4 regions of the Desulfovulcanus sp. genome follow, and region 1 is predicted to be linked to each of the others. Evidence: predicted binding sites of a transcription regulator. Region 1 holds the regulator's gene; each other region holds the start of a gene.

What was found. Region 1 encodes sigma-54, which starts transcription at its own class of promoters, with help from an activator protein. Its sites were predicted from a motif close to CTGGCACGGNNNNTGCTT; they were not measured.
Region 2: AC3WVG_RS10610 (YeiH family protein) is a predicted target of sigma-54. The motif match lies at 1,678-1,695, and genes of this name have one in related genera.
Region 3: ispD (2-C-methyl-D-erythritol 4-phosphate cytidylyltransferase) is a predicted target of sigma-54. The motif match lies at 6,387-6,404, and genes of this name have one in related genera.
Region 4: AC3WVG_RS06510 (NifB/NifX family molybdenum-iron cluster-binding protein) is a predicted target of sigma-54. The motif match lies at 840-857, and genes of this name have one in related genera.

The regions. Positions count from the first base shown of each region.
Region 1 covers NZ_CEYAEZ010000007.1:11,903-19,161, forward strand. Annotated here, with positions in the region: gene AC3WVG_RS02035 (hypothetical protein) at 1-483, opposite strand, end outside; gene AC3WVG_RS02040 (PTS sugar transporter subunit IIB) at 548-1,012, opposite strand; gene AC3WVG_RS02045 (PTS sugar transporter subunit IIA) at 1,143-1,559, opposite strand; gene rapZ (RNase adapter RapZ) at 1,783-2,676, opposite strand; gene AC3WVG_RS02055 (PTS sugar transporter subunit IIA) at 2,733-3,182, opposite strand; gene hpf (ribosome hibernation-promoting factor, HPF/YfiA family) at 3,187-3,732, opposite strand; gene rpoN (RNA polymerase factor sigma-54) at 3,887-5,338, opposite strand; gene lptB (LPS export ABC transporter ATP-binding protein) at 5,503-6,228, opposite strand; gene AC3WVG_RS02075 (LptA/OstA family protein) at 6,228-6,770, opposite strand; gene lptC (LPS export ABC transporter periplasmic protein LptC) at 6,767-7,259, opposite strand, start outside.
Region 2 covers NZ_CEYAEZ010000081.1:402-7,660, forward strand. Annotated here, with positions in the region: gene AC3WVG_RS10610 (YeiH family protein) at 3-1,643, opposite strand; gene AC3WVG_RS10615 (c-type heme family protein) at 2,403-4,784, shown strand; gene AC3WVG_RS10620 (sigma-54-dependent transcriptional regulator) at 4,865-6,253, shown strand; gene AC3WVG_RS10625 (CinA family protein) at 6,367-6,849, shown strand; gene thpR (RNA 2',3'-cyclic phosphodiesterase) at 6,865-7,259, shown strand, end outside.
Region 3 covers NZ_CEYAEZ010000026.1:4,938-12,196, forward strand. Annotated here, with positions in the region: gene AC3WVG_RS05790 (pyridoxal phosphate-dependent aminotransferase) at 1-321, opposite strand, end outside; gene AC3WVG_RS05795 (M23 family metallopeptidase) at 544-1,383, shown strand; gene selB (selenocysteine-specific translation elongation factor) at 1,405-3,315, shown strand; gene cysS (cysteine--tRNA ligase) at 3,416-4,873, opposite strand; gene ispD (2-C-methyl-D-erythritol 4-phosphate cytidylyltransferase) at 4,937-6,139, opposite strand; RNA gene rnpB (RNase P RNA component class A) at 6,268-6,739, opposite strand; gene AC3WVG_RS05820 (zinc ribbon domain-containing protein) at 6,892-7,259, opposite strand, start outside.
Region 4 covers NZ_CEYAEZ010000031.1:7,249-14,507, reverse strand. Annotated here, with positions in the region: gene AC3WVG_RS06510 (NifB/NifX family molybdenum-iron cluster-binding protein) at 872-1,312, shown strand; gene AC3WVG_RS06505 (NifB/NifX family molybdenum-iron cluster-binding protein) at 1,281-1,640, shown strand; gene AC3WVG_RS06500 (DUF5320 domain-containing protein) at 1,788-2,084, shown strand; gene AC3WVG_RS06495 (hypothetical protein) at 2,077-2,433, shown strand; gene AC3WVG_RS06490 (P-loop NTPase) at 2,456-3,325, shown strand; gene AC3WVG_RS06485 (ATP-binding protein) at 3,322-4,176, shown strand; gene AC3WVG_RS06480 (iron-sulfur cluster carrier protein MrpORP) at 4,552-5,796, shown strand; gene AC3WVG_RS06475 (tetratricopeptide repeat protein) at 6,150-6,818, shown strand; gene iorA (indolepyruvate ferredoxin oxidoreductase subunit alpha) at 6,898-7,259, shown strand, end outside.

The DNA.
Region 1 (7,259 bases):
GGGGGTAATCTTTTCATAAACAAAAATAAGGAAGTGGATAGAAAGATAAGCAAAAACAATATTTATGATTAAAATCTGAAGGATAGACCCTGAAATTAATTTTCCCGGGCAAAATTTATTCTCATTCTGGTATCCTCGTCTGCAACGCTTTAGTAACTGGTTATAACTTTTATTCTGCCACTCCCTTTGTCGTCCTTCTAGCCAAGATCCAAACAAGGCCAAAGGTATAGTCAGAATCATAGCCAGAAAAATCTCTTCTATTAAATTAAGATTCAAAATATGAATCAAGGTTATACTTGCAAAAGTAGAAAATAAGGACTGTGGAGGGATAAAAGTCCCGGCTGGAAATAAATCAAGCCAAAACAGCTCAAAAAATATAGCCAGATTAAGACTTACAGACCACTCACCAGTAATGTAAGACCAAAAAAGCGCAGCAAACAGAGGCCGATCAACAAAACCAAAATTCAGAGCAAACCTAAACAAGGAAAAGATGGCAAAAAAAAACTCCCCAAAAAAACAATGTTATGAGTAGATAATAAAGATAGTTCTACCATTCACTCACCTGCACAGGTTTATGCGGTACGCAGCGAAAATCAAGTTTAACTCCCTTTTTGGTAAAAAACTTCAAGCAAGAGATATCTTCCTGGCTCAAGGCAATATGCGCACAGACCTGTTTCTTACCTGGTCCATAGTGGAGATTACCAACGTTTAAAGAGTCAAAATCTAGGCCTTTTTCATAGGCCATGCGGGCGTCTTCACAGGTAGCAAATAAAATAAAAACCGATCCTTCCTGGCTCTCAAACCTATTTTTCACGTAAGCTAAAGAATCCTCAATAGACGAAAAAATAATCTCCACTTCCTGTGGGATAGCCAATTTCACTATTTCTTGTCGCAAAGGATCTGCTGCCAAATCATCATTTACCACTATCATAACCCTGGCCTTAGTATATGGAAGCCAAGTTTCAATAACCTGACCATGTACCAGACGATTATCTATACGCACCCAAAGCATTTTCGTATAACAAAAAAGTTAAAAGGTAAAATATCAAAGAAGTAAAAAGGCCAAGAGGTGAAAAGTTGTGTCCGTGAAAGGTCACAAGATGTCAATAAAAGTTATTTTTTCTCTCTTAGTCTATCTTCTCTCAACCTTTTTGGTTACTCACAGGCCTTTTCAATACTTCTCCGGCAACAACAATCCCCTGTCTACCAGCTGATTTAACCTCAGCAGCCAATTTCTCCAAGGGAAGCTCCCTACTACTCAAAGCCTTTAAGAGCATAGGCAAATTGACCCCGGTAATGACTTCTAACTTTTTTACCCCCAAAAGAGATAGGCTTAAATTGGTCGGAGTGCCACCAAACATATCAGTTAAAATCAATATTCCCTTACCAGCATCCAAAGCCTGGACAGTGTCTTTTAACTCTTCAAGGATAACATCCATAGGTTTGGAGACGTCAATGCCAATACTTTTGCAGGCTTTCACGTCTCCTAAAATCATCTGGGCTGCTTCAATCAACCCAACACCAAAATCGCCATGCGTTACTAGAACGATTCCAATCATTGCTTTCCCTTATTTAGCTCGTAGCTGATATTTCAAAATTTCTTCCAGCTTTGAGCTTTTTATCCAACAACCAGCAGCAAAAAATAGGAAATCTGGAGGATAAGCCTTCTCATTACATCACTTTCACTTTCAACCCATCTTATCTTCCATTTTTTCTTGGTCTCCCCACTTCTTCTTCCGAGAGCGCTGTCACAACTCACATATCTTGACGCCTTTTCTGCCTTTAACCCAGCTCCAGATGCCGATGTTCAATCGACACCATAAAGCCCTTGTCTTCTAAAAACTTATATATTTCTTCTGTGACCGCCACAGAACGGTGTCTACCCCCGGTACAACCCATGGCCAAAGTTAGCCTGTATCGACCTTCCTGGGCATATAAGGGAACAACAAAGCCCAAAAATGACTTGAACTGATCCATAAAGAAAGGAGCCGGATCCCGTCGCAAAACAAACTCTGCCACGACCTGATCCTGCCCGGACAATGGACGCAGTTCTGGTTGAAAATAAGGATTGGGTAAAAAGCGGAGATCAAATACCATGTCTGCTTCCAAAGGTACACCATATTTGAATCCGAATGAGATCAGATGCACTCTCATTCCTGAACATGACTGCTCCAGACACTCCCACTTTTCCTGGATAACCCGCCTTAAATCGTGAATGGAATAACTGGAAGTATCAATAACAAGGTCAGCATCCTGGCGCAATGGTTCTAAAATGCTCTTTTCTTTTTTCAAAGCATCTTCCAGGCCTAGATTTTGCCCCGCCAGCGGATGAGGCCGTCTGGTAGTGGCATAGCGACGAACAAGAACCGGAATAGAGGCTTCTAAAAAAATTAGCATATGCGACTGCCAGGCAGGACAATCTTTTTGCAAGCTATCCCTGACCGTTGCCCACTGCTGGATAAAATCCTGCTGACGCAAATCCATGCCTAAAGCCAGCCCTCGGTAATCCTTGGGATTTTCTTTAACAAAGAGGTCGATTAATGATCGAACCAGGCTGACAGGCAGACCGTCAATACTAAAAAATCCGAGGTCTTCGAAAACCTTTAAAACAGTACTCTTCCCTGCCCCGGATAAACCGGTAATAATTATAATTGGAAAATTTCTATTTTTAGACAATGTGTTAATCTGGGTTCTGAGTTTTGAATTTCTGAACCTTAATCTCTACAAATAGATTAAACAGAACTTAAAAAACTCCATAGCTCCTGCTTGTCCCTTGCTCCTAAAAAAGACTCCTTAAAAGTGACGTCTTGAAGAAGTCTGGACACAAAAGCCAGAACCTTAAGATGCTTGCCTGCGCTCTTTTCCGGAGCAAGTAACATAAAAAAGATATGTACTGGCTTATGGTCTAGGGCATCAAAGTCAACCCCCTCAAGACTTCGACCGGCAACCAAAAGTACATCTTCGAGATTTTCCAGTTTGCCGTGGGGAATAGCAACCCCGTCTCCAATCCCCGTGGTGCCCAATTTCTCTCGGTCAAGTAAGACTTCATGTACGTGAGCTTTATCAATAAAAGTAAATTTGGCTGCCAATGGAGATATAAGTTCAGCCAGGACCTCAGATTTAGTCCTGGCTGTAAGGTTTGGAATGATTAAGTCCTCATCTAAGTAATGAACTAACTTCATTTCATTAAATCCCTGGATCTATTAGGCCAAAATCACCATTTTTCCGTCTATAAATAACATTTACTCTTTCTGTGTCTGCATTAAGAAAAACTAAAAAATCATAGTTTAAAGTATCCAGTTGCATTGCTGCTTCTTCAACTGACATTGGTTTTGGCTCATATTGATCTGTCTGAACAATAACAGGTTCTTTTTGACCGGATTCGCTCTGGCTGAAACTAATGACATCCATACGGACAGACTTTCCTTTTTTCTTTTTATATCTGTCCTTTTCTTTGTCCCTAATTTTTTTGACTTGAGCTTCAATTTTATCTACAATTAAATCTATACTTGAGTACATATCTTCGCTTTCTTCATTAGCAGAAATATGTAAATTTTTTCCAGTCAAAATTACTTCCGCAATATGCCTGAACTTTTCCACTTCCAGATTGACTTGCAATTCAGCATTTTCACTATCAATTATATATTTAGATATCTTTTCCAATCTTGTCCGGGCATATTTTTTTAAATGTTCAGAAGGTTCAAAATTTTTGAAATTAAACTTAATCTTCATAAATAGCCCCCCTTTTGGTGTTTATTGGGTTTATTATCCCGCTATGGCGGGGTCCAATCAAGTTATAAAAATAACCTTTTTTTTGTAGACACATCAATAAAGACAACCAACTACAAACTCCATAAAGCCCGTGTTATAAACACTACATAACTTACTAAAAAATTTTCTTCCGCCTCGAAGAGGAAGGGATATTTAAAGCTGCCCTATATTTGGCCACTGTCCGACGGGCAATATTGACATCAATTTCCTCTTTTAATTTTTTGGCAATAGCTTCATCGCTCAAAGGCTTTTTCGGATCTTCGGACTCAATTATCTTCTTAATCGCTGCTTTTATACTCTCAGACCCTACCTGACTACCATCATCTGTGGATAATCCACTGTTAAAGAAAAATTTTAGCTCAAAAATACCATGCGGAGTAGCTACATACTTATTCGTAGTAATCCTGCTTACTGTAGATTCATGCATATTAATATCTTCAGCCACATCTCTTAAAATAAGGGGCTTTAATTTACTTACTCCGTGCTCAAAAAAATCACGCTGAAAGCGAACAATGCTCTCCATAACCTTATACAAGGTACTCTGTCTTTGATGCAAACTCTTCATCAACCACATGGCTGAACGCATCTTTTCCTGCATATATTCTTCATCAGCGCTTATATTGCTCTTTTTCCTACCGCGACTTAAATTTAAATCTCCAGTATAATAGGGGCTCAACTGTAGTTTAGGCAGGCCTTCATCATTTAAAACAATTACAAAATCATCTTCATACTTATATACAAATACATCCGGACTAATATAAACTACATCTTCTCCACCATAACTCGATCCAGGATATGGATCCAAACGTTGTAACAAGTCCAGATATTCCTTCATCAACTCTTTACTGATCTTAAATTTCTTCAGTAAAGGAGCGAACCTTCTCTTTTCAATGTCTTCCAGATGATCTTTAACCAAACTAACTAATATTGGATCTGTTTCACCATACGCTTCCAACTGCACCAGCAGACATTCCTGTGGACTTCTTGCTGCTACCCCAACAGGATCAAATCGTTGAATTCGCCTCAGCACCTCTTCTACCTGTTTTATCTGCACACCTAGTGTCTCGGCTATTTCTTCAACAGAAGCGGCCAGATATCCCCTGGAATCAAGATTGCCAATTATTTCTTCCCCGATTTCCATTTCCTCTTCGGTAAAGTCAGACAAGTGCAATTGCCAGAGTAAGTGACCTTCCAGAGATGGCTTGGTAGCATATCTTGCTTCAAGAGACTGGACCTCTTCTGGAACCTCTACTTCCCTTGCCAGAGCTTGTTTGGAAGCGCTGGAAAATTGACCAAGATAGTCTTCCCAATCAGCGCTTTTAACCAACTCCTTTTCTTCCACATTGAGTTCAGACAGCTGGTCATTCTTTTTTAAAAGTTCACTGTCATCTTCCAAGGCAACCTCAGGATCTGCCTCTTCCAACATGGGATTCTCCAATAGTTCCTTCTGAACTACCTCGACAAGCTCCACTCTGGACAATTGCAACAATTTAATTGCTTGCTGCAATTGCGGTGTCATGACTAGCTGCTGAGAGAGCTTTAGTTGCTGTCTTAACTCAAGTGCCATAATATCGTGCGTAACCGATGGATGTTATTTGTTTATTTAAGTGAATAGTAGTGCAATACTCGTTTTCAAGTTCATATTTTCATACGCAAACTACGAATTGTTTACGTTCTGTTAATCTACCCAAGATAATAGTTAGTGTAAATGACAAAAAATCAACTTAAAACCTAAAGGCAAAAAGATTCTCCCAGATAGACTCTTCGGGCCCTTGAATCAGCAATAATTTCCTCTGGGGTTCCATTCAAAATTACCTGCCCGTCATAGACTAAATAAGCCCGATCACAAATACGCAATGTCTCACGGACATTGTGGTCTGAAATAAGCACACCAATGTTCTTTTTTTTCAAACGCAAAATTATTTTCTGAATATCATCAACAGCAATGGGATCTATGCCCGCAAATGGTTCATCAAGAAGCATAAATTTAGGATCCTGGATCAGGGCCCGGGCAATCTCTAATCTTCTTCTCTCTCCGCCAGATAAAAAAGAAGCCTTTTGACTTGCCAATTTCTGAATGCCCAATTCTTGCATTAGTTGCTGGGCCTTTTGTCCCTGTTCCCTAGTGCTTAGTGGAGTATATTCCAAAATAAGTTTCAAATTTTCCAATACAGTTAATTTTTTAAATACGGAACTTTCCTGAGGCAAGTAGCTAAGACCAAGTTTTGCTCTTTTTGGTAAAGACAAATTGGTTATTTCCTTATTGTCTACATATACATGCCCCTTGCTTGGAGCGATTATACCTACCAACATATAAAAAGTTGTGGTCTTGCCGGCTCCATTAGGTCCCAAAAGTCCTACCACCTCACCTTGCTTCAGGCTCAAAGAAATGCCCCGCACAACTTCGCGCATTCCGTACTGCTTATGCAAATCCAGAGCTCTCAATTCAACAGACATTAATGGCTCCCAACTTTCTTAGGGGGAGTAAAAAATATAGCCTGAACTCTTTGTTTGGAGTTACCTATGACTTCAGAGGTGTTATCTTTAAGGTTCAAAATGATAACTTGACCACAAATCTCGTTCTTTCCTTCTATAAGTCTTGGATTTCCTTCCATTTTGATCTCTTCTGTTTTTGGGTCATAAGTAATTCTGGCACATTCCCCCTTTTTATCCTGGCGTATAAAATGCACTCGGCCTTCGGCCACAATCTTGTCAATATCACCAGAATCCGGCCCGAACAGTTCCTGAGTTGAGCCTTGCACCTTAGACCCTGTCTCTTTTTTTGCCTTGAAATACACAAAAAGCTTATCCGCCCAGAGTTCAAAATCTTGCCGCCAGACATAGACATCGCCTTCAAAGATCACCTTGTTTGTCTTGCTTTGATAAATCATCTTATCTGAGGTAATTTTTGTGGGCGTCTCTTTTTTTATTTCCTTCGCCCATAATACAGAACTTAGACAAAGAAATATATATACAAGGCAAATAATTTGTTTTTTCATCTTCTCATAATCTCCTCTGCTTTTGCCTTTTGCCTTAAAACGACTGTCTTCACCCTGCCGGTAGCCTCAATGGTTTCCTCATCCAGATCAATAACTGCATTCTCAGCTCTAATGCTCATATCTCTTTTAACTAACTCAACTTTTCCCAGTAAAAATATTTTCCTAGACCTCCCACGATACTCGGCCCTTTCAGCCTTCACCGTCAAATCCTGATAAAAAATTGTAATTTGCGGCCAGAGCTCAGCTTGATCCTTCTGCTGATTAACCTTGCCCAGCGGTGCCAAAATACTTAGCTTTTTCCTATACTGCCCTAAATAATAGATTATTCTTGGTTCGTCTAAAAAAATTTCTTTATTCTTTTCACTATAAGTTCCTTTTTTGGCCTTTAATTCCCAAATGACCTGTCCATCTCTTCCCTGTTTGAGGACAATACCTTGCAGCGAAAGGTCAACTGCCAGATCATTTTTATTTTTTAGTCTATCGGGCGTA
Region 2 (7,259 bases), on a different contig from region 1:
TTTTACTTTAAGACAACATCTTTAACAAAGAACATGACCACGATAAAAGACAGTACTGCCTTGGCGGTACCTGAAATGGCACCCATGACCAGTGGCCAGCCTCCAGCTTGTGCCAGGGCTTTCTTGGTAATTTGCATACCAAGACCAATAAGACCATAGGCAAAGAACCAGATCATGGCATCAGTAAGAACAACAATAGTCTTGGATTTTTTATGTACCTGTTTTACCGCGTGTTTAATGGCACTTTTGAGTTCTTTGGAAATTGAGATTTGTTTAGCCTTGGCCTTTGCTAAGATTGATTGCAAGGCTTCCATTCTCTTGCGGGCTTTGGCATCAAATACTTTTTTATTGTTCCTGTCTTTGTAGTCACCAGCAATTTGTCTCTGTTTGTAAAGATCTTCCAGTGCTTCCTTTTCTGCCGCAGTTAGTCCTGGAACGCCTGCTTTTACAGCTTCACCAATGACAGCCAATTCTTCTGCTGTGACTTCAGTTCTCTTATTATAGCTGAAATCCAGGTATTTACCCTTATAGTGGCTTGGAGGGCTGAATAAACCTAAAGAGGAGAGGAAGAATAAGAGCAAGAAACCGAGTACGAAGATAGGGAATTTATCAATGACAACTTCTTTAAAAGAAAGTTTGGTACCTTCGCTCTTGCCATACCAGGTGGCCAGCACCAAAACAATAATGGGCAAGAACAAAACGCGTGTAATGTTGAAAATTTCACCTACTTTCAAGGTGTGGATATCAACAGCGTTAAAGGCCAAGCAAGCAGCAGCTACCTGGGCGGAGTTCAGGATACCTGTTCCGGCCCAAGCACCGAACTGGGTGGGGTTCATGCCCACGATCTTACCAATGGTGGGGAAGGCAAACATACAAAGAACGCCCCAACCAAGAATAGTACCAATTGTATAGGCCATTTCTGAACACTTGGCCCGAACAACAGGAGCACAGGCAACGGTAGCGGAAACACCACATACGCCCATACCCGCTGAAAGAACTCCGGTCATGGACTTAGGCTGACGGAAGATACGCCCAAGCCAGAGAACAAAGAAAACAGTGCCCATAACAAAAAAACCGATCATCCAGACGGAAACCATACCCAATTTAGCTAATTCAGCGAAAGAATAACGGGCACCCAAGAGGATAACACCCATCTTCAGAACGAACCGGGCTGTTTTAACGCCTGAGGCCGCAAAATTGGGGATTCCCCAGGTGTTAGTGATAATAATACCAACCAGGATACCCAATACAACATAGTTCAGGTTGAGTACCTTGTGGATCTTGAAGCCAATAACCGGAACCAGGTTGTTACTGATAATTTTAACAATTGGTTCTGCATACCAGCGGATACCCATGGCCAGAATCAGGATAAAAAGGATCCCTGGAATTGTTTCCAGGACAAAAGTATCAAAATTTGTCATTGGTTTATCTTTTCTGGCCTGACGCAGTACGGCCGCAGCAACACCCAAAACACCGCCGACAATGCTTAAAATAAATTGCAGGTCAGCACTTTTATGAGTGTGCAGGCTGTGCATGATCCCATCGAGTACGCCGGCTTTCACCAAAAACGCATAGCCCAGCATGATGATACTAATGATCCACAAAGGACCATTGCTGGGACGACCAACTTGACCGTTTGCCATAAAAAACCTCCCGTTATAATTTTTTTTTCTACATCAGCAAAACATGTGCCATGCTCTTTGCTTTTGTAATATGTTGAAATTATTGATTTTAATTTTTTGACTCTGTGTTGAGTGTAAACTTGAGTTAGCAGGATGTATGTTTGAGGTTGCAAAATTTTGTTTTTTGTATCAGCTAGAGAGTTTGGGTTTGGGGGGAGGTTATTACGAAACTCGATTTATACGGTTGATTTTCGTTTCCCTAATCTTAACTAATTTTAATTAGAGAGTCTGTGGCCAAACTTTAGTTAAGAGGACAATATTTCATAATTTTTTCAATCCTGATTTCTTTCATGCTGGTGCAAATGCCTGGACCCATCTAAGGCTTGCTCGCGGGCAGAGCATAATGGGATATTCAGGGTAAATGAATATTCTTTTTATTGTCGATAGTTATTGCAAAGAGTCCCGGATATTTAGCTTTGTCGCCCCGATGCTCTGCTTAGCCGCAAGCTTCGCCAAGATGGGTTACGCCAGCCCTTAGCAATGCTTTCAAGAAACCAGGATTTTCAATCTGGTGATCAAAATAGGGTTTGGCCACAGACTCTAGATATCATTTGAGCTTGCTTACAGGTATTGTTTAAGCTCATTTTTCCGGACATTTTGTCCGGTTCAGAGGTATTTTTCCTCACTGAAAAACATCGCTATCAGAAAAGATAACATAGAATGACAGGGATTGAAACAAAAGCAACCAAAAAATTTGAGTTCTGAATTTTATATGGAGGAATGATGACTTTTTTTAAGTCTAAAAGGATACAGACTAAGTTTATATGCGGATTGACTTTAATCATGTTGAGCGTTGGGTTTTTTTTAGCTGCTACTCTTTATTTTCACTTAAAAAGCCTACTGACATCCGAGGTTCAGCAAAAGGCACATCTTGTATTTGCCCAGGTTGATGCTGTCCAGAACTATGTCCGCCGTACGCTCAGGCCCCTGATGTATGAACTTTGGCCTAACAAGTTTTTACTTCAGGCTATGTCTACATCTTATGTTTCTCGGCAGGTTATGGAGAACATGAATTTAATTAATGAGGATTTTTATTATCGCCGAGTGGCCATTAATGCCAGGAATCCAAAATTTGAGGCCAACACCATTGAATTGGAGTTAATTAATTACTTTCGGAATAGTTCTGAAAGTGACTGGGAGGGATACAAAAAGATTAATGGAAATGAGTATTATTTAATGGCCAGACCGGTCAGGTTTGAAGAGAGCTGCATGCGCTGTCATGGTCATCCCCAGGATGCTCCAAAGGAGATATTAAATATTTATGGTTCCAAAAGAGGCTTTGGACATAAAGTCGGGGAGCTTGCTGGGCTGGATGCTGTTGGAATTCCTGTTCAATCAGCAGTAACGCATATTCGTGAGGCCTCTGTTTCATACGCGTTGATGGTTTTTGCCGGTGGCATTTTTTTCTTTGCCGTAGTCAATGTCTTGTTTAATCGTCTGGTTGTACATAACTTGCGAAGAATACTCGATATTTTTAAAACCTATTTTGACTATGATTACAAGCAAAAGAAACTAATAGAAAATATTGAAGTGGACGATGAAATTGATGAGATTATTTATGCTACCGAGGATTTAGCCCAGCATTTGAGAAAGGCCAGAAAAGAATTACAGAACTATGCTCAGAACTTGGAAAGGATGGTCAAGGAGCGGACCAAGGAACTGGCCCAGGAAGCCGAGGAAAGAAGGTTAGATGTAAATTTATTTGTCGAGCTTTTGTCGAGGTTGAATGTAAGCTTAAGTAGGGCGGATTTACTTTCTGCTTCCATGGAACTTATAGGCAAACGGTTCCAAGTGGACCAGGTAACCTATATTTGTTCAATCGCCAGCCATTTTTTCTATTCCTGGCCAGAAAAGGATAAGCCTCCCAGGCTACCCAAGAATTGGGAAATGCTGGTGGCTCAGAACCAGCCTGTGTTTGCTGAGGATCATTGTTATATCCCTGTCCTGTCCGGTGAGGCAGCCTGGGGGCTTTTGTGTCTTTTTTGGAACCGACCGGTGCGGATTTCAAGACAGATGCAGTCCGTACTCCTTGCACTGGGCCAACAATTGGCTATTGCCATTGAAAATCTCCAGGCTCTGGATGAACTGCTTAAACAAAAAACCATGTTGCAATCAATTTTTGAAGGGATTTCCGATCCTCTGCTGCTCCTTGATGGTAACGGTTCGATAATAATGAAAAATTCTGCTGCGGATAAAGTCGTTCATCTTTTTGAAGTCTCTCATAAGAAGCCATCGTTGAAAACTATTGTCCTTGAACAGGCTGCTTTACTTAAAGAACAAGGGAGGGACCATGATCTTCCCTTAAGTAAAGAGCTTACAGTTGATTCTAGAATTTTTGTATTTAATTTTTATCCTTTAAAAGGTGCTGATAGAATTGTCCTGTATGTGCGCGATGTTACCAAAGAAAAAAATATGCTAGTTAAGATGCAGCAGTCAGAAAAGATGATTGCCGTGGGTAGACTAGCTGCAGGGTTGGCCCATGAGATTAATAACCCTCTGGGAGTAATTCTATGCTATGCTCAAATATTGAGAGGCAGCCTTGAAGATGAGCAGCAGATTAAAGATCTGAGCGTGATTATTAAACATACTAAAATGGCCCAGAAAGTTTTACAGGATTTACTAAACTTTGCCAGGCCCAAACAAGCGAAAAATACCGAGATTGACCTGGAAGAAGTGATTTCAGGGTTAATATCTGTGTTTAAAGTGCAGGCTGATATGCGCAAGGTGGAGTTCACCGCGCATATAGTGAAACCTTTACCTTTAATTGTCGCGGATAGAACAGCCCTCGAACAGGTTTTAACCAATTTGTTTTTAAACAGTTTGGATGCTGTTCCGTCAGGCACCGGGCGAATTGAGCTCAGGGTTGATATTGATAAAGAAAGTAATCGTATTGTGCTCAGTGTAAGGGATAACGGGCCAGGCATTGAACTAGAGGAAAAGGCAAAGATCTTTGATCCCTTTTATACGACAAAAGAGCCAGGCAAGGGAACAGGACTTGGACTGGCTGTTGTTTACACCCTGGTTGAGGAAATGGGTGGAGAAATCAGGGTTAGAAATGACAATGGAGCTGTTTTTGAAGTGCTGTTTAATTGTGTTTGTTAAGTTTATTGGATAGGGACAAGTGGCCAAGTCGTCCTTGGGTCAACTTTAACCGATCGCTGAATAATTAATCTTGGAGCGTCATGGAAAAAAAGTTTGGTGTTTTAGTCGTTGATGATCAAGAAGATTTTGCACATGGTCTGTGTAGGTTGATTGGGAGCCAATACCCTGATCTGGTTTGTTTTGCCGTAAGATCAGGAGATGAGGCATTGGATATTCTGGAGAGAGAGTCTATTGCCCTGATGATAACAGACCTACGCATGCCGGAAATGGATGGATTACAACTTCTGGACAGAACTCTGGAGATTGAACCGACCGTCAGTGTGGTCTTACTCACAGGATATGGCAGCGTGGAGACTGCTGTACAGGCTTTGAAGGCAGGTGCTTATGATTTTTTGACCAAACCCATTGATCAGGATCTGCTGTTTCGGGTTGTGGAAAAGGGAGTGGAGCGTAGCAGGCTGCTCAGGGAAAATTTTCGGCTGAAATCTCTGGCTGGAGAATGTGAGCTGGACCAGGTCATAATAGGTCAGAGTAAAAGTGTTCAGAGGTTAAAGGAAACAATCTGTGCCGTAGCCGGATCTGACTATACAGTACTTATTCTGGGTGAATCCGGGGTAGGTAAGGAATTGGTGGCCAAAATGGTACATAAGTTGAGTCCACGGGCCAATAAACCACTTGTTAGTGTCAATTGTCCTGCTATCCCTAGTGAACTCTTGGAAAGTGAGCTCTTTGGTCATGTCAAAGGTGCATTTACCGGCGCAAACAGAAACAGGAAAGGTTTGTTTCTGGCAGCCAATGGTGGAAGTATTCTTCTTGATGAAATTGGGGATATTTCCCTACAAATTCAAACCAAATTATTGCGGGTCCTGCAGGATCAGGAAATCAGGCCAGTAGGTTCTTCTACAGCCCACAAGGTGAATGTACGTATTCTGGCCTCTACCAATCAGGATTTGGAAAGCAAGATAAAAGATAATACTTTTCGCGAGGACTTGTATTATCGTTTGAATGTATTGACTATTGAGGTTCCTCCCTTGCGAGAGAGAAAAGAAGACATTCCTCTTCTGGCCCAGCACTTTGTTTTAAAAACTTGCCAGGAGTTAAATATTCCGCCCAAAGAGATCAGTCCGGAAGTTATGGCCTGGCTCAGTATCCAGGAATGGCCCGGGAATATTCGCGAACTGATCAATTTTGTCCGGCGTCTGGTTGTTTTTTCAAGCAGGGATACCATTGATATGCCGGTTTTGTCTCTGGTAACTAAAGGAAATGGGGAAAAATCTATAGAATTGAAACCCTACAAACAGGCCAAAGCCGAGGTTATAGATAATTTTACGCGCAATTATGTCACAGTGCTCATGCGTAAGACAAAAGGTAATATTTCTGAAGCAGCGAGACTTAGTGGATTGGAAAGGGTTTCCTTACAAAAGATTCTAAAGAGATTAAATATGAATGCCCAGGAGTTTAAACACTGATTTTCTTGCTGATATCCTTAGTTGGGTTACTAGAGGTTGAGTAAGCCTTCTGTTTTGGGTGAAATCATGATTAGTAAAGTTGATTCTGAAGTGCAGACAAGGAGTGTCTTGTGATGGTTGAAGAAAGCAGGGTATTGTTTTTGGCTGAACTTTTAGTCCGTAAAAAGTGGACTCTGTCCACGGCTGAGTCTTGTACAGGTGGACTCTTGGGCCACACCCTGACCAATATCCCTGGTAGTTCAAACTGGTATGTCGGCGGGGTTATTACTTATGCCAATGAAATGAAGATTTCTCTTTTAAATGTAGAAGCCGAGGTTATTGAAAAATATGGCGCCGTAAGTGAAGCCTGTGTCCTTCAGATGGTGCGTGGAGTATGCAACCTAACCAAGTCTCAGGTAGGGGTAGCCATTTCAGGCATTGCCGGGCCAGGCGGAGGAACAAAAGATAAACCAGTAGGCACAGTGTTTATGGCCTGGCAAATAGAAAGTAAAAATTGGGCGAAAAGGTTTAACTTTTCCGGAGATAGGCAGGAGGTTAAGTTACAAAGTGTGCAACAGGCCATAGAAGGGTTGGTAAGTGGGTTGATGTGTAAGTAAGTGAGAGAGGGGAAAATGCGTTTGTTTATTGGTATTTCGGTACCCGAAGCATATCAACAAAAGCTGCAGGAAGTTCAGGATAGGTGGAAAAACCGTTTTAAATCCAGACTATCCTGGACCAAGAAAGGCAATTGGCATTTGACGTTGAAGTTTTTAGGAGAGGTAGAAGAGGCAGACCTGCAGAGGATAAAGAATGCCCTTGATAAGATTCATCTTAGTTCGGCCTGGTTAAAGGGTGGGCAAGCAGGATATTTTGCCAGTAGAAATGGAATTCGAGTGCTTTGGCTGGGGCTTTCTGGAGAAGTACATGTGCTTGAAGACTGGGCCAGAGAAATTGAAGAAGAGTTTTATGCTCTAGGTTTTAGTAAAGAGAACAGGCCGTTTCATCCTCATTTGACTTTCGCCCGCGT
Region 3 (7,259 bases), on a different contig from region 1:
AGAAAAGACCAGCAGCATGCCTGGCGAGGTGCCCTGGGTAACAAAAATCTGCTCCGGGTCTAAAGAAACCTGATATTTTTCCTGGTAGGACCTGCATATGGCCTCGCGCAGCTCAATGATTCCCTGGCTGTGCGTGTAATGAGTCTGGTCGTTTTTTAAGGCCAGGTTGGCTGCCTCTTTTATGCATGCAGGAGTGGCAAAATCAGGCTCACCCACCTCCAGATGGATAATTTCCTTGCCTTGCTTTTCCAGAGCATGAGCCTTTTCCAGAATATCCATAACCAAGAAAGAGGTGATTTTGTTTAAATTTTTCGGGTTCATAATAATGCTGAATGTTTAATGTTAAATGTTGAATTATTTTAGATGGTTATGTTGTATAGTTTTAATCAGATCAATGCATCGACTATGTCCAGTACGCCTGGTCATTGAATCTTGAAGAATACATTTTGCCTGAGTTGCTTGAAGTTTTTGCTATTGCTGAATACATGTTATTTATTTAAATTACCGTAGAAAAACAATGAACGCAATGGGTGGAGAAACAGGATGAAAGCATTGGTTTATTTGCTGCTTATTATTCACGGTTCACTTTACTTATCTTACGCTCATGCCATAGAAGTTAATGTCCCGGATGTAGTTGATCAGGGCAGCCCTTTTTGGGCCGAAATCAGAGTCAATAAAGACGTTCAGAGTATAAAGATAACCTGGCTTAAAAAGAGCTTTTTTTTGCCAACGAGATATAAAAAACAGCAGGTTCTTTTGGGAGCTGGCTTAAAATGTAGCGGCAAAAATTTACTTTTTGTGAACACTGGTTATGGCGGTAAAGTGGAAAAGTGGATTTTTGTGCGTAGAAAGGATTTTCCCGTCCAGCATCTTCGTCTACCCAAAAAGATGGTTACTCCTGATAAAAAGGCCTTGAGTCGCATATATGCCGAAAAAGAATTAATAAACGGTACGTTACAAAAAATAACGCCAACCAGGTATTTAAAACTTCCTTTTGTTTGGCCTGTCAGGAGCCGCATTTTATCAACATTTGGTTTGCGCAGATTCCTGAACAATCAACCTCGTTCCTCCCATCGGGGCATAGATCTACGTGCCGGATTAAATTCTCCGGTCAGGGCATTTAATTCCGGACAGGTGGCTCTGACCGGAGAATTTTACTTTGGCGGTAAGACTGTGATTATTGATCATGGCCTGGGAGTCTATTCCATTTATATGCACCTAAATAAAATCAAGGTAAAAAAAGGTCAGGTGGTGGCCAAGGCACAGGTTATTGGTTTGGCCGGGAAAACCGGCCGGGCAACTGGACCTCATCTTCATTTTGGTTTATCCGTTCTGGGCGAGTTGGTTGATCCTAAGCCACTTTTAAGTTTAAAAAAATCATAATTTAAAAATAGAGGAGAAAATATGCCAGTTATCATGGGCACTGCTGGCCATATTGATCATGGCAAGACAACCTTGATCAAGGCCTTGACTGGTATTGATTGCGATCGCCTGTCCGAGGAGAAAAAAAGGGGTATAACCATTGAGCTTGGTTTTGCCTTTATGGATCTGGATAAAGATCTGCGTTTAGGGATTATTGATGTGCCCGGTCATGAGCGCTTTGTGAAGAATATGGTTTCTGGTGCGGCTGGTATTGACTTTGTTCTTTTGGTTATCGCTGCTGATGAAGGGGTGATGCCCCAGACAAGAGAACATTTAGAGATATGTACATTGCTTGGCATTGAAACAGGAATAGTGGCCTTGACCAAAGTGGATATGGTCGATGAAGAGTGGCTGGAGCTGGTGAAAGAAGATGTTAGCGAGTTTTTAAAGAATACTTTTTTAAAGGACGCGAAGGTGATTCCTGTCTCTGCCCATACGGGCGCAGGGCTTGAACAACTAACCGCAGCTATAAAAGAGCTGGCCAATTCTTTTAAACCAAAGAGGAGATCAGATCTTTTTCGACTGCCCATTGACCGGGTATTTACCATGCGCGGTCATGGTACGGTTATTACCGGGACTACCATTTCGGGCAAGCTCAAAGTGGGCGATGAGATCATGGTCTATCCTGAAATGTTGCAGTCCCGTGTAAAATCCATCCAGGTGCATGGTGAGCAGAGGCAGGAGAGCCTGGCCGGGATGCGCACGGCAGTCAACTTGCACAGCCTGGAAGTGGATGAGCTGGAAAGGGGTTTTGTCTTGGCCCATGCACATACCTTGTTTCCAAGTAATGTTTGGGACCTGGAGTTAATTTATCTCCCTTCCGCAACCAGACCTTTGAAGCACAGGACAGAAGTACATTTTCATCATGGGGCCAAGGAAGTCATGGCCAGGATATATCTGTTGGATAGGGATAAGGTGGAGCCGGGAGAAAAGTGTATTTGCCAGGTCCGTTTTGAGCGTCCCATGTGCGGAGTTTATGGGGATAGGTGTGTGCTGCGCTCGTTTTCTCCTCTAAGGACAATTGCAGGAGCCAGGATTATCAATCCTTTGGCTGGGAAGGTTAAGCGCCGTTCAGAAGAAATAAAGGTGCTGGAAAAATTGGCCACAAGTGAGGGGCAGGAGCTTTTGGCTGTTCAACTTGATCGGGCTGGAATAGAGGGCTTGAGTTTTGCCTGTTTGCGCATTCTGACTGATATGGAAAGCAAGGATTTGGAAAAGGCCTTGCAAGTCATGGGCGGGCGCCAGGAAGTGTTTTTAGTTGATAAAGAAAAGCGCATTTATGTTGGGGGAGAGATAGTCAAGGGCCTGGAAGAGGATTTATTAAATTTCGTACATGAGTTTCATCGTGCAAATCCTCTGCGTCAGGGCATATCCCGGGGCGAACTGGCCTCCCAGTGGGGAAAAAATTTATCCGATAGGCTGTTCCATTTTCTCGTCGAACGCTTGATCAGGCAGAAAAAAATTGTCAGTGAACAGGAGACGTTAAGACTGCCAGGACACAAGGTTTCTCTGGCCAAGGATCAGGAAAAACTAAAACAAAAGATTGTAGATATCTATAAAAAGGCTGGCCTCAAGCCTCCAACAGTAAAGAAACTCCTGGAAGAGCTTAAACTCACTTTTAAAGAGGCTGGGTCTGTTCTTAATCTTCTGCAAAAAGAGAATATTCTAGTCAAAATCAACGAAGACTTTTATTTTGCCAACTCTGCTGTTGACGAGTTGAAAAGCAAAATTATTGCTTATTTTGAGAAAAATGACGAGATGGGGCCAGTGGATTTTAAAAACTTAACCGGATTGTCCAGAAAATTTGCCATTCCGCTTCTTGAATTTATGGACAAAGAAAAGTTGACCATTCGCGTTGGAGACAAGAGAAGGCTTAGAAAGGCAGGAAAATAGGAAGTTGAGAAGATAAGAAGATGGGAAGTTAGGAGATTGGGAAGTTGGTGGTAGGGGCAGGCCTCCCACCTGCCTCTACTACTCACTGTTCACCATTCTACTAAACTATATCCCAAACCGGTCCGGCAGGGGTATCCTTGACCTCTATGCCCATGTTGCTGAGCTCTTCTCTGACCTTATCCGCCAGGGCGAAATCTTTGGCTTTTCTGGCTTCTTGTCTTTTCTGAACCAGTTCATTGACCTGGTTCGGGTCAATATTTTTGCGTCTTAACTTGATGTCCCTTAAGTCCTTTAGAAAAGTGACGCTCTCCTGAGTGAACAGGCCTAGGATATTGCCCCATTTGTCCAGGATATTTAAGATTTGCTGGCAAAGTTCTTTGGTTTGCTCGCTTTTGCGCCAGGATTTGTTTTCCAAAACCCTGCCAGCCAGGCGGATGGTATTAAAAATATATCCCAAAGCCTTGGCCGTGTTTAAATCATCATCCATGGCCTCTTGCCATTTTTGTTCCAGATTTTTTAGTTCGGTAAAGATTTCTTCCGGAAGTTTGGTTTTACTCCACTTGGTACTTTCGAGCTTGTTTTCTAACAATTCTTTGGCGGTATAGATCCTTTTTAAGGCCTTTTCTGCTTCATCCAGGGCGTCTGCAGAGTAGTCCAGTGGACTGCGATAGTGTTTGGTTAAAAGAAAGAACCTGAGCACTTCAGGTAGGTAATTGGCCAGTATATCTCGAATGGTCACAAAATTGCCCAGGGATTTAGACATCTTTTGAGCGCTTATTTGAACGAAACCGTTATGCACCCAATAACGAACAAACTCTTGATCATATGCGGCTTCACTCTGGGCCCGTTCATTTTCGTGATGCGGAAAGGCGAGATCCTGACCACCGCCATGGATATCAAAGGGTTGATTCAGATATTTTGCGCTCATGGCAGAACATTCCAGGTGCCAGCCAGGACGTCCTTCTCCCCAAGGGCTATCCCACTTAGGCTCACCTGGTTTGGCTGCTTTCCACAGGGCGAAGTCCAGAGGATCTTCCTTCTCTTCGCCAGGATTTATGCGTGCACCAGCCTGGAGCTCTTCGATGTTGCGACCAGATAAGCGACCATAGTCTTTAAACTTGCGCACTCGAAAATAGACATCTCCGGATTTTGTTCTATAGGCGTAACCTTTTTCCTCCAGCACCTGAATTAAGTCTATCATCTCCTGAATATGCTCTGTGGCCCTGGGTTCAATATCCGCTCTCAAGATATTTAGTTTATCCATGTCTTCATAAAAGGCCTGGATATATTTCTCGGCAACTTGCTCAGTTGTCAGTCCTTCTTTTTGGGCCCTTTTAATTATTTTATCGTCTATGTCTGTAAAGTTGCGTACAAATTTAACTTTATATCCTAGAGACCTTAAATACCGAACCAGAACATCGAAGACTACTGCGGAGCGAGCATGGCCAATATGACAATAATCATAGGCTGTAATCCCGCAGACATACATGTGCACGGTGTTGTTGTTCAGAGGCACAAACTCTTGTTTTTTTCTAGCAATTGTATTGTATAGATACATTTTTAAGTGTTGGTGTTAGTGTTGGTGATGGTTAGTTAAGTATCTTTTCCTTCCTATGGTTTCCTAATTTCCTGTCTTTCCAATTTCCTCTTTAATTGCTGTAACCACAGCAATGGCTTTTATGCCTTTTTTAGAGCCGGTAAAACCAAGTCCTTCTTCGGTAGTGGCTTTGACATTGATTTGATCAGGCCGAAGCCCTGTTAGACCGGCAATATTTTTTTTGATCTGTTTTTTGTAAGGAGCAAGTTTGGGTACCTGAGCAACTATGGTCAAGTCAATATGCGTGAGCCTAAGATTTTGTTTCTGGGCCATGTGCAGGGCTTCAGTCAGGAAAACAGAACTGCTTTGCCCTTCATGCTGTGGATCAGAGTCAGGAAAATGTTCGCCAATATCGCCTGCACCTAAACAGCCCAATATGGCGTCTGTTAAGGCATGGTAGAGGACATCACCGTCAGAGTGGGCAAAAACAGTTGGTCCACCAGGGATTGGAACTCCGGCCAGAATCATTGGCCGGGGTCCGCCATAGCGATGGACATCATAACCAAATCCAACACAGGGAACAGGAGTAGGGGTATTTTCCGTGAGCATATCCAGATCTTCTTTGGTAGTAATTTTTATATTTTTTTCTTCGCCCGGGATGACCCGTATGGATAATCCCAGGTTTTCGACCATGCTTGCATCATCAGTAGCAGTAAAATTTTCTTTCCGGGCCTTTTCATGGGCTTTGATTAGAGTATCTTTAGGGAAGAATTGGGGGGTCTGCACTGCCATCAACTGTTTTCGATCCAAAGTTTTAAGAACCAGGTTTTGCGAAACTTTTTTTATGGTATCTTTGCAGGCAAGTCCCGGGATCACACCGCCTAAATCCGGAGCAAAACTCTCGATTAAATTGACTACAAGTTTTGCTGAAAAAAAGGGGCGGGCAGCATCATGAACCAGTACATAGTCACATTCTTGAGGTAGATTTTTCAGACCATTATAGACAGAATCTTGTCTGAGCTCCCCACCTGGTACTGGATAAAAGGGAATGCCAAGAGGTTTTTTCTTCTTTAATTCTTTAGTGAGATTTTGGGCATAAGTGACGTCTTCAGGGGGAAAAGTGCATATTATCCCCTTAATTTCCGGGATCTTAGCAAATTTTAACGCACTATGCCAGAAAAGGGGATAGCCTTTCCAGGAAAGAAATTGTTTTTTTTGTGCAATTCCTTGTTTTTGCAGGCGGGAACTTTGACCAGCAGCAAGGAGGATGACCCAGATCGAGTTCATTTAGAGTTTAGTGTTTTTTTGCTGTGTTGCTATATTTTTATGTGTAATCAAGACAAGAATGACGCAACTGCAAAAAGTAGAACTTTTTGCAGTTGCGTCAGAAATAACTTTACACCTTGTATTTTTTATAATGGAGTCGGACGATAAGCCGGGTTCTGTCTCTGGCTTACCTGAAAACTCAGGCTAACCAGATGGCTATCATTCCTCTAGGACAGAGATTTCTCTCTGCCTCAAGCGACCTACCCGAAGGCATCGACCGGGCCAGTCTCAAGCGCCTTCCTATTTGGTCTTGCTCCGGACGGGGTTTGCCTAGCTTACTGCGTCACCGCAGTAACTGGTGGGCTCTTACCCCACCTTTTCACCCTTACCCTGCACCCACTTTGTACGCGGTAAATTGGACTGCTCTAAAAAACTTTTAGCTCTTCGTTTTACCGTTCACAAAGTGGGTGCAGGGCGGTCTGTTTCTGTGGCACTTTCCTGGGGTCACCCCCACTGGGCGTTACCCAGCGTCCTGCCCTGTGGAGCCCGGACTTTCCTCCCCGCACCCACTTTGTACGCGGTAAGTTGAATTGCTTTAAAGAACTTTCCCTAATCAACTTTCTTTTCATAACATAAACTTACCGTGTACAAAGTGGGTGCGGGGCGATAGCCTGTCCAACTCCTGAAATTATATAATAATCATTTTTTTTCTTATGGCAAGATATTAAGGGCAACTAGATGATAGGCGAGATAACCTTTTTAGCCAGTAGTCACTAATCTTCATTTTTTTTAGGGGAAAAGTGCTCTTCCCAATATATAAGGCGCTGGCAGTTTGGGCAGCTTAGGATCTGTTCACCTTTTTGTAATTCAATAAAAGTTTGAGGAGGTATACTGATAAAACAACCGTTGCACACTCCGTTAGTTACAGAGACTATTACCGGATTGTTCAGGCGTTCGCGGATGAAATTGTATCTGGAGAGGATAGGAGCTGGCACTTTGGTACAGGCCTTTTTTCTGCTTTCTTCCAATTCCTGGATGCGAGCATTAATTTTTTTCAGTTCACTATCCAAGGATGATTGTTGTTCAACGATTTCTTCGTCCAAGGAGGTTATTTCCTCTGTAAGATGCTCGTACACAGATT
Region 4 (7,259 bases), on a different contig from region 1:
AAAGGGCTCGAAACTGTCAAGCAATTTTTTTAAAAAAATTGCTCTGGGTTAAAAAAATATTGGATCGGCTTTAATAACTGCATTAATTGATGCTCCGTGTCTGGTTTGTTTGAGCAGATGGTTATTTTTTTCTAGTGTGTGGTTTTGATTGGTAGTCTTGTTGAAGTCTTGCACCTTTGCGACCCTAAAGCTTGTATGGGGTTTCTGTCCGTCGGCTCATAGTTTTGACTATGGTTACCTTACGGCAACTCCTTTGTTTTCAGTTTAGTGTTTGATGTTAAAGACTCTGTCCGCTAGGATGTCTGCTTGGGGTTGGCAGGCAAAGCGAGCCGGCCCCCAGGGCTAGCTCTACTCATGATACCAGTACTGGCTTTCTTTTAGTAGTTTAGAGGTAATTTTATCAATAGGTTGTGATCGGGTTTGTCAAATTTTGAAATCTGCTCTTCTTTGGCATTGACTCCTATCTACTTTTTGTAACAGTCCTTCAAATTTTTTTAACTTTTTCATAATGTTAATTTTTTCAAAATTTTTTGAGGTGTGAAGTAAAGAAGCAAAATAAATTTTTGTTTCTTGGTATGAGCTTTGAATTTTTTGCGTTTCAATACTGCGCCCTGAGTATTTGAAGAAATTAGGTAGGGTTCGGTCACCGTGCCTCTACTTCCCCTAACTGTGGCGAACTGTGAAAATATCTTAAGGACCCTTCGCCGTATGCTCACCTTGCCAGAAAATGGCGCAAAATTAGCCCGCCATACCTTTTTTGTGGGCGCAAAATTAGCCCATAATAATTTCCCTCAGACAGTCCGATTTTTTTATTCTCCTGAAATTATTGAAAAAAATGTTTGGCACCGAAAGTGCTTAATTAAGGGACAGGATGATGAATGAGCATGAAGAAAAGACAATTTGCTTGGCCTGTTACGGCAAACGTCTCGCTGCTATAGTTGATAATGCGTCGGATTTGTTACTGTTTAAATTGGGAAATAATGAAATTTGCCCCGCAGGCCAACTCTCCCTCCCGTTAGGAGATCTGCCTGGTTTGATCTCATTACTGAAATCCTGCGGGGTAGATATTCTAATTTGTGGTGGAATTAGCGGTTGCACCATTCGTATACTACAAAATGTAGGCATTCTGGTCATCCCATGGATCGCTGGGACAGTTGAACAGGTTTTGTCCGCATTTCAGAATAACAGCTTGGATAAATTGACCATGCCAGGTTGCCGGAGTGGGGCGGGATGTCATTTTAGAAGAAGGCAGCAGAGGCAGGGAAAAGGAGGAGGTCGAAATGAAAATAGCTATAACTGCTCAAAGCAATAGTTTGGATGCATCTATGGACAGTAGATTTGGCCGAGCCCAGGGGTTTATTATTTATGATCTGGACACGGATGAATTTGAATATGTGTCAAATGATCAAAACTTGAATCTGCCCCAGGGAGCAGGGATTCAAGCCGCCCAAAATGTTGCTCAGACAGGAGCAAAGGCTGTGATTACGGGCCATGTTGGACCCAAGGCATTTTTGGCCTTGGAAAAGGGCGGTATTGATGTTTATCTGGTAAGATCTAAAACAGTAGCTCAGGCCATAGATGACTTTAGAAATGGTCGGTTAAACAAGGCCGAGGAAGCAGATAAGCCAGGGCACTGGTAATGTTGAATGTTGAATTATGAATGTTGAATTAGAAGAAAGCAGGTGGCTGCTTAGATACCTGCCTCTAATTTAGGGTCAACGCTCGACGTTTTCTTTCGTTCAACATTAAACATTTAACATTCAATATTAAAAAAAGGAGGTAATAAAATGCCAGGTTTTGATGGAACAGGACCAATCGGTCAAGGAGCAAAGACAGGCCGTGGTTTGGGCCGTTGCACCGGTTTTGGCGGTGGACTTGCTAGCAGAAGAGGATTCGGTTTGGCCGGAGGATTTGGCCGAGGCCGGGGATTCAGGCTTGGCCGCTGCAGGTTGGGGCGTGGATACGGATATGGTCCGGCGTCTATGAGTACTGAAGATGAAAAAAATCTTATCAGCTATAGAATAAACGCCCTTGAAAACCAACTTCAATATTTAAGGAAAAGACTGGACGAGATTAATGGCTAAGGGGTTTCAGTTGGCATGGGGCAGGATAATATCCGAATCCTGCCCTTATATGTATGTATGTGAGGAAGATAGGAGGGGAGGAATTTTTCCTAACTTCTTAACTTCAAAAAACGGAGGTGGAGCATGGTGTGGAATAGAAATAATAAGCAAGGACAGGGACAAGGATGTTGTGGCGGTGGTCAGGGGAAAGGTATGGGTAGAGGCCAAGGGCAAAAAGGCCAGGGCATGGGCAAATGTTGTTCTTCTCCTGGTGCTGTGTGTGTTTGCCCTCAATGCGGAGCCGAGGCCCAACATCAGCCTGGAGTGCCTTGTGTGGATACTAAATGTCCGTCTTGTGGGGCGCCAATGACCCGTAAGTTTTAGGAGGTGATATGCGCGTTGCAGTTGCCAGTGGCAAGGGAGGCACAGGCAAAACCACTGTTGCTGTTAATCTGGCCAGGTATTTAATGGGAGAAGGAAAAGAAGTCAGCTTTATTGATTGTGATGTAGAAGAGCCAAATGCCCATTTTTTTCTTATGCAAGAATTTGATGAGGAATTTAAAGAATACGTGACGGTTCCTGAAATAGATACTCAAAAATGTTTGGGCGAAAGCTGTAAAAAGTGTGTTCAGGAGTGCCGGTTTAAATCATTGATCTGGATGGTCAGTGAGGTGCTGGTATTCCCGGAATTATGTCACAGTTGTGGACTGTGTAAGCTTGTTTGCCCTGCTCAGGCTGTGCTGGATGGCCAGAGAGAGCTCGGCACTGTTCGTCACGCCAGGAAGGATAAACTAAAGTTTTACAGTGGCCTTTTGCGCATTGGCGAAGCCATGGCCCCGCCTTTGATTAAAAAAGTAAAACAATATGCAAATCCTGGTGATGTGCAGATATTGGACTGTCCTCCGGGGACAAGTTGCCCGGTGATTGAATCCCTGGAAGGGGCGGATTTTGTTGTTCTGGTCACCGAGCCTACTCCATTTGGCCTTAATGACTTGAAACTGGCCGTAGAACTTACTCGCAAACTAAACTATCCTTTTGGGGTGGTCATTAACAGAGACGGTATGGGCGATGATGCTGTTTTGCGATATTTGGATGCAGAAAACATCCCTGTGCTGGCCAGGTTCCCCCATGTGCAGGAGGCTGCACAGGCCTATTCTCAGGGAAAATTGTTAGTGGATGCTTTTCCGGAATTTAAGGGTTTATACCAGGGATTGTGGATGGAGATTAACAAGCTGACTGATGGTTTAGGGGGAGCACGATGAAAGAGATAGTGGTTATCAGTGGCAAAGGGGGGACTGGAAAGACCAGTATTGTATCGAGCCTGGCTGCTCTGGGGCCGAAAAAAGTCCTGGCAGACTGCGATGTGGACGCGGCAGATTTACACCTTATCCTGCATCCACAAATAAAAGAAAAACACGATTTTATCAGCGGAGAAAAGGCAACTATCGATCCTGAATTATGTATTGAATGCGGAGAATGTAGAGAAAAATGTCGTTTTGGCGCCATATCTGATGGTTTTAAAGTTTTGCCTGAGCATTGCGAGGGTTGTGGAGTATGTGCATATGTTTGTCCTGCAGATGCGGTCAAAATGTCGCCCAGCCATTGTGGTTATTTATATGTTTCCGATACCAGGTTTGGCCCCATGGTTCATGCTAGCCTCGGCATTGGTGAGGAAAATTCCGGTAAATTGGTCACTACAGTGCGCAAAAAAGCCGCTGAGTTAGCTAGGGAGTATGGTTATGAGCTAGTACTTGTGGATGGTTCGCCTGGTATTGGTTGTCCGGTCATTGCTTCTTTGACCAATGCTGACCTGGCTGTAATAGTTGTGGAACCGACTATTTCTGCTGAACACGATATGCGTCGTGTTCATGAATTGACGCAGCATTTCAATATCCAGTGCCTGGTTATTTTAAACAAGGCAGATATAAATGTTTCGATTAGCGAGCGGATTAAAGATTATTGTCATAAGGCAGAAATTCCCGTATTGGGCAGCCTGCCTTATGATATAAAATTTACCCGGGCCCAGATTGAAGGAAAGTCTGTGGTAGAGTTTGACCCTCACGGTTTGGGAAAAGAAATTGAAAAGATTTGGCAGAAAATGATGACTTTTTAGTTTACATTTAAGGTTTTGCGTTTATTAAGTGCTAAATTTCGGAGCCGATTTACTGCTCATGCAACTATATATTTATACCTTACAATTATATCAGGATGCCGATTGGGAGATCATACTTTATGGATTCCGTGGCCTAACCTTACTCAGAGGACAATTTTTTATAATTTTGTCAATCCTGATTTCTTTTATGTTGGTGCAAATGCCTGGCCCCAGCCCTTTGCAATGCTTTCAAGAAACCAGGATTTTTAATCTGGTAGTCAAAATGTGGTTTGGCCGCAGACTCTATAGATTTCAAAATAGCCAAACACTAGACTTTATTAAGCCATTAGAGAATAAACTTTAAATGAGAGAGTTATAAAGTTAGGAGGAGAAGATATGGCAGAACACAAATGTGGATCATGTTCGGGAGGAGGTTGCGCGACCCAAAAAGAAGATAAGTTACAGAAAAAAATGGGTCGAATTAAACACAAACTGGTTATTTTATCTGGTAAAGGCGGAGTGGGTAAGAGCACGGTTGCAGCTAATATTGCCGTAGGTCTGGCCATGGCGGGACAAAAGGTAGGCCTGCTTGATGTGGATGTGCACGGCCCGTCTATCCCCAGGCTTCTTAGCTTGAGCAATGAAAAACCGCATATTGAAAAGGATTATATTGAACCGGTTCCCTGGAGCAAGAACCTGTGGGTTATGTCATTGGGATTTATGTTGCCGGATAATAAAGAGGCTGTAATCTGGCGTGGTCCGGTAAAAATGGGCTTGATCAAGCAATTCCTTGAGGACGTGGCTTGGGGTGACCTGGATTTTCTGGTTGTGGATTGTCCTCCGGGCACAGGTGATGAGCCACTGTCTACCTTGCAATTGATAGGACCCTCTGCCTATGCAGTAATTGTCACAACTCCCCAGGGCGTGGCCATTGACGATGTGCGTCGTTCAGTGACTTTTTGTCACCAATTAGGAAATCCCATATTAGGTATCGTGGAGAACATGAGTGGTTTTGTCTGTCCCAAGTGTGGTGAGAGGGTAGACATTTTTAACTCTGGTGGCGGTGAAGCCCTGGCGAGGGAAATGGGAGTGAACTTTTTGGGCAGCATCCCCATGGATCCGGAAGTGGTAAGGTCCGGAGATGAAGGATATATCTATGTTAAAACCCATCATGAAAGTGAAACAGCCAAGGCTTTAGGACGAATAATCAAGCCTATTCTGGAGCTGGCCGGGACACTGCAAGAAGAGCAAAAGGATGTTTCTTCGGTAGAAAGCTCACTACCAGAAGTCGAGGGTAAAGAGATAAAAGTAGCAATTCCCACGGCTGGTGGTGAGTTGTGTATGCACTTCGGTCATTGTGAGAAGTTTGCCTTTGTTACAGCGGATACGGAAAAAAAAGAGATCCTGGGCGTGGAATTTTTAACTCCTCCTCCGCATGAGCCGGGTGTTTTGCCCAAATGGGTGAGTGAACAGGGTGCAAATCTTGTTATTGCCGGTGGTATGGGGGCCAGGGCCCAGAGCTTGTTTACTGAGCAGGGAGTTAAAGTCGTGGTAGGAGCAAAAGGCGGAAAGCCGGAAGAGATTGTTAAGGCTTACTTGGACAAAAAACTGGAACTAGGTCAAAATGTATGTGATCATTAAATAATTATATGATCATTAAAAAAGAGCGGGGCAAACCCGCTCTTTTTATTTTTTCCTCCTTTCCTCAATTTAGATTTCTTCTCAATCGATTTTTTATAGCTCCAAGAACTTTTTCTATTATTATAAATAACCTTTGACCTTTTTGACAATATTGTTTAAGTCAATCGCCTGCAAAAAGTGGTATCCGAAATGTTGCATGGTTGGGTTGGCGAATTTTAAAGTTAAGTCAATAGGTTAAATTACAACAGTTTTTCTTGATTCGTCATTTGGTTGAAAGACTTTTTTGTAGAAACTGTGGCCATGGCTAACTAAAGTAAGCTAAATGAGAATTAAATTTTAGCTCCGGAGGAAAAATGTCAGAAAAAGAAAGGGAAAAAAATTTGATCCAGGAAATCGAAGAAGAGGTAGATGAAACCATTCATCCGTTTTTAGAAAAAATCTTAAATAATATCAAACCAATAGGCTTTGCTATTGCTGCTATTGTTCTGGCGGCAGGATTGTATTCTGGATATAATTTTTATCAGCAGAGTCGGCAGGAAAAGGCAACTAATGAATTGGGAAAAATTTTAGCTCAAAAGGACGATAAAGCCAAGGTCAATGCCCTAAAAGGTTTTCTGAAAGTTGCTCCTGAAGAATTAAAAATTAGTGTACAGTTAGAATTGGCCAGAATTTATATACAAAACAAGGATTACGAGCAGGCCGCTCGGGTTTTCGGTGAATTGGCAACAGCGCAGGAAGTAGATGAACACCTTAAACGCGTTGCTGTTTTGGGTCAGTCCAAGGCATTGGAGTTGAACAAGCAATATGCCCAAGCCCTTGAAGTTTTAGAGAAAAATAAAGAAGCTTTTCCCAAAGAATATAATGAACAAGTAGCTCAGAGAATAGCGTTTCTGGCTGAGAAGACCAAAGATTGGGCCAAAGCTTTGGCTGCTTATGAAGAGTTAAAGGCAAGCGTCCAAGGTGGCGAGACAAAGTTTTTTGACTATAAGATTCAGACACTAAAGAAAAAAATAAGCAGTTAGCATTGAGCAAAAAACTCCTAGGCAGAGAAGAATTGGTATTAGCTGGCTATGTGCCATGAGTAAAAAGTGAGGTCAGTTTATGTCGCAAATTTTGCTTGAAGACAGAAGCGGCGAAAGGCATCTTCTTCTGGGTAATGAGGCCATTGTGCGCGGGGCCATAGAGGCGGGAATAGGTTTTGTTTCATGCTATCCTGGGACTCCGTCGTCAGAGGTGCCAGATACTTTTTATCGTTTGGCCCCGCAGGGTGACTATTATTTTGAATATTCAGTGAACGAGAAAGTTGCCATGGAAGTGGCTGGCGGGGCAGCACTAGGCGGTGTACCATCTTTGGTGACCATGAAGCATGTGGGCGTTAATGTGGCGGCTGATCCTTTAATGACCCTGGCCTATATTGGCACCCCGGGTGGACTGGTAATTTTGAGTGCAGATGATCCTGGATG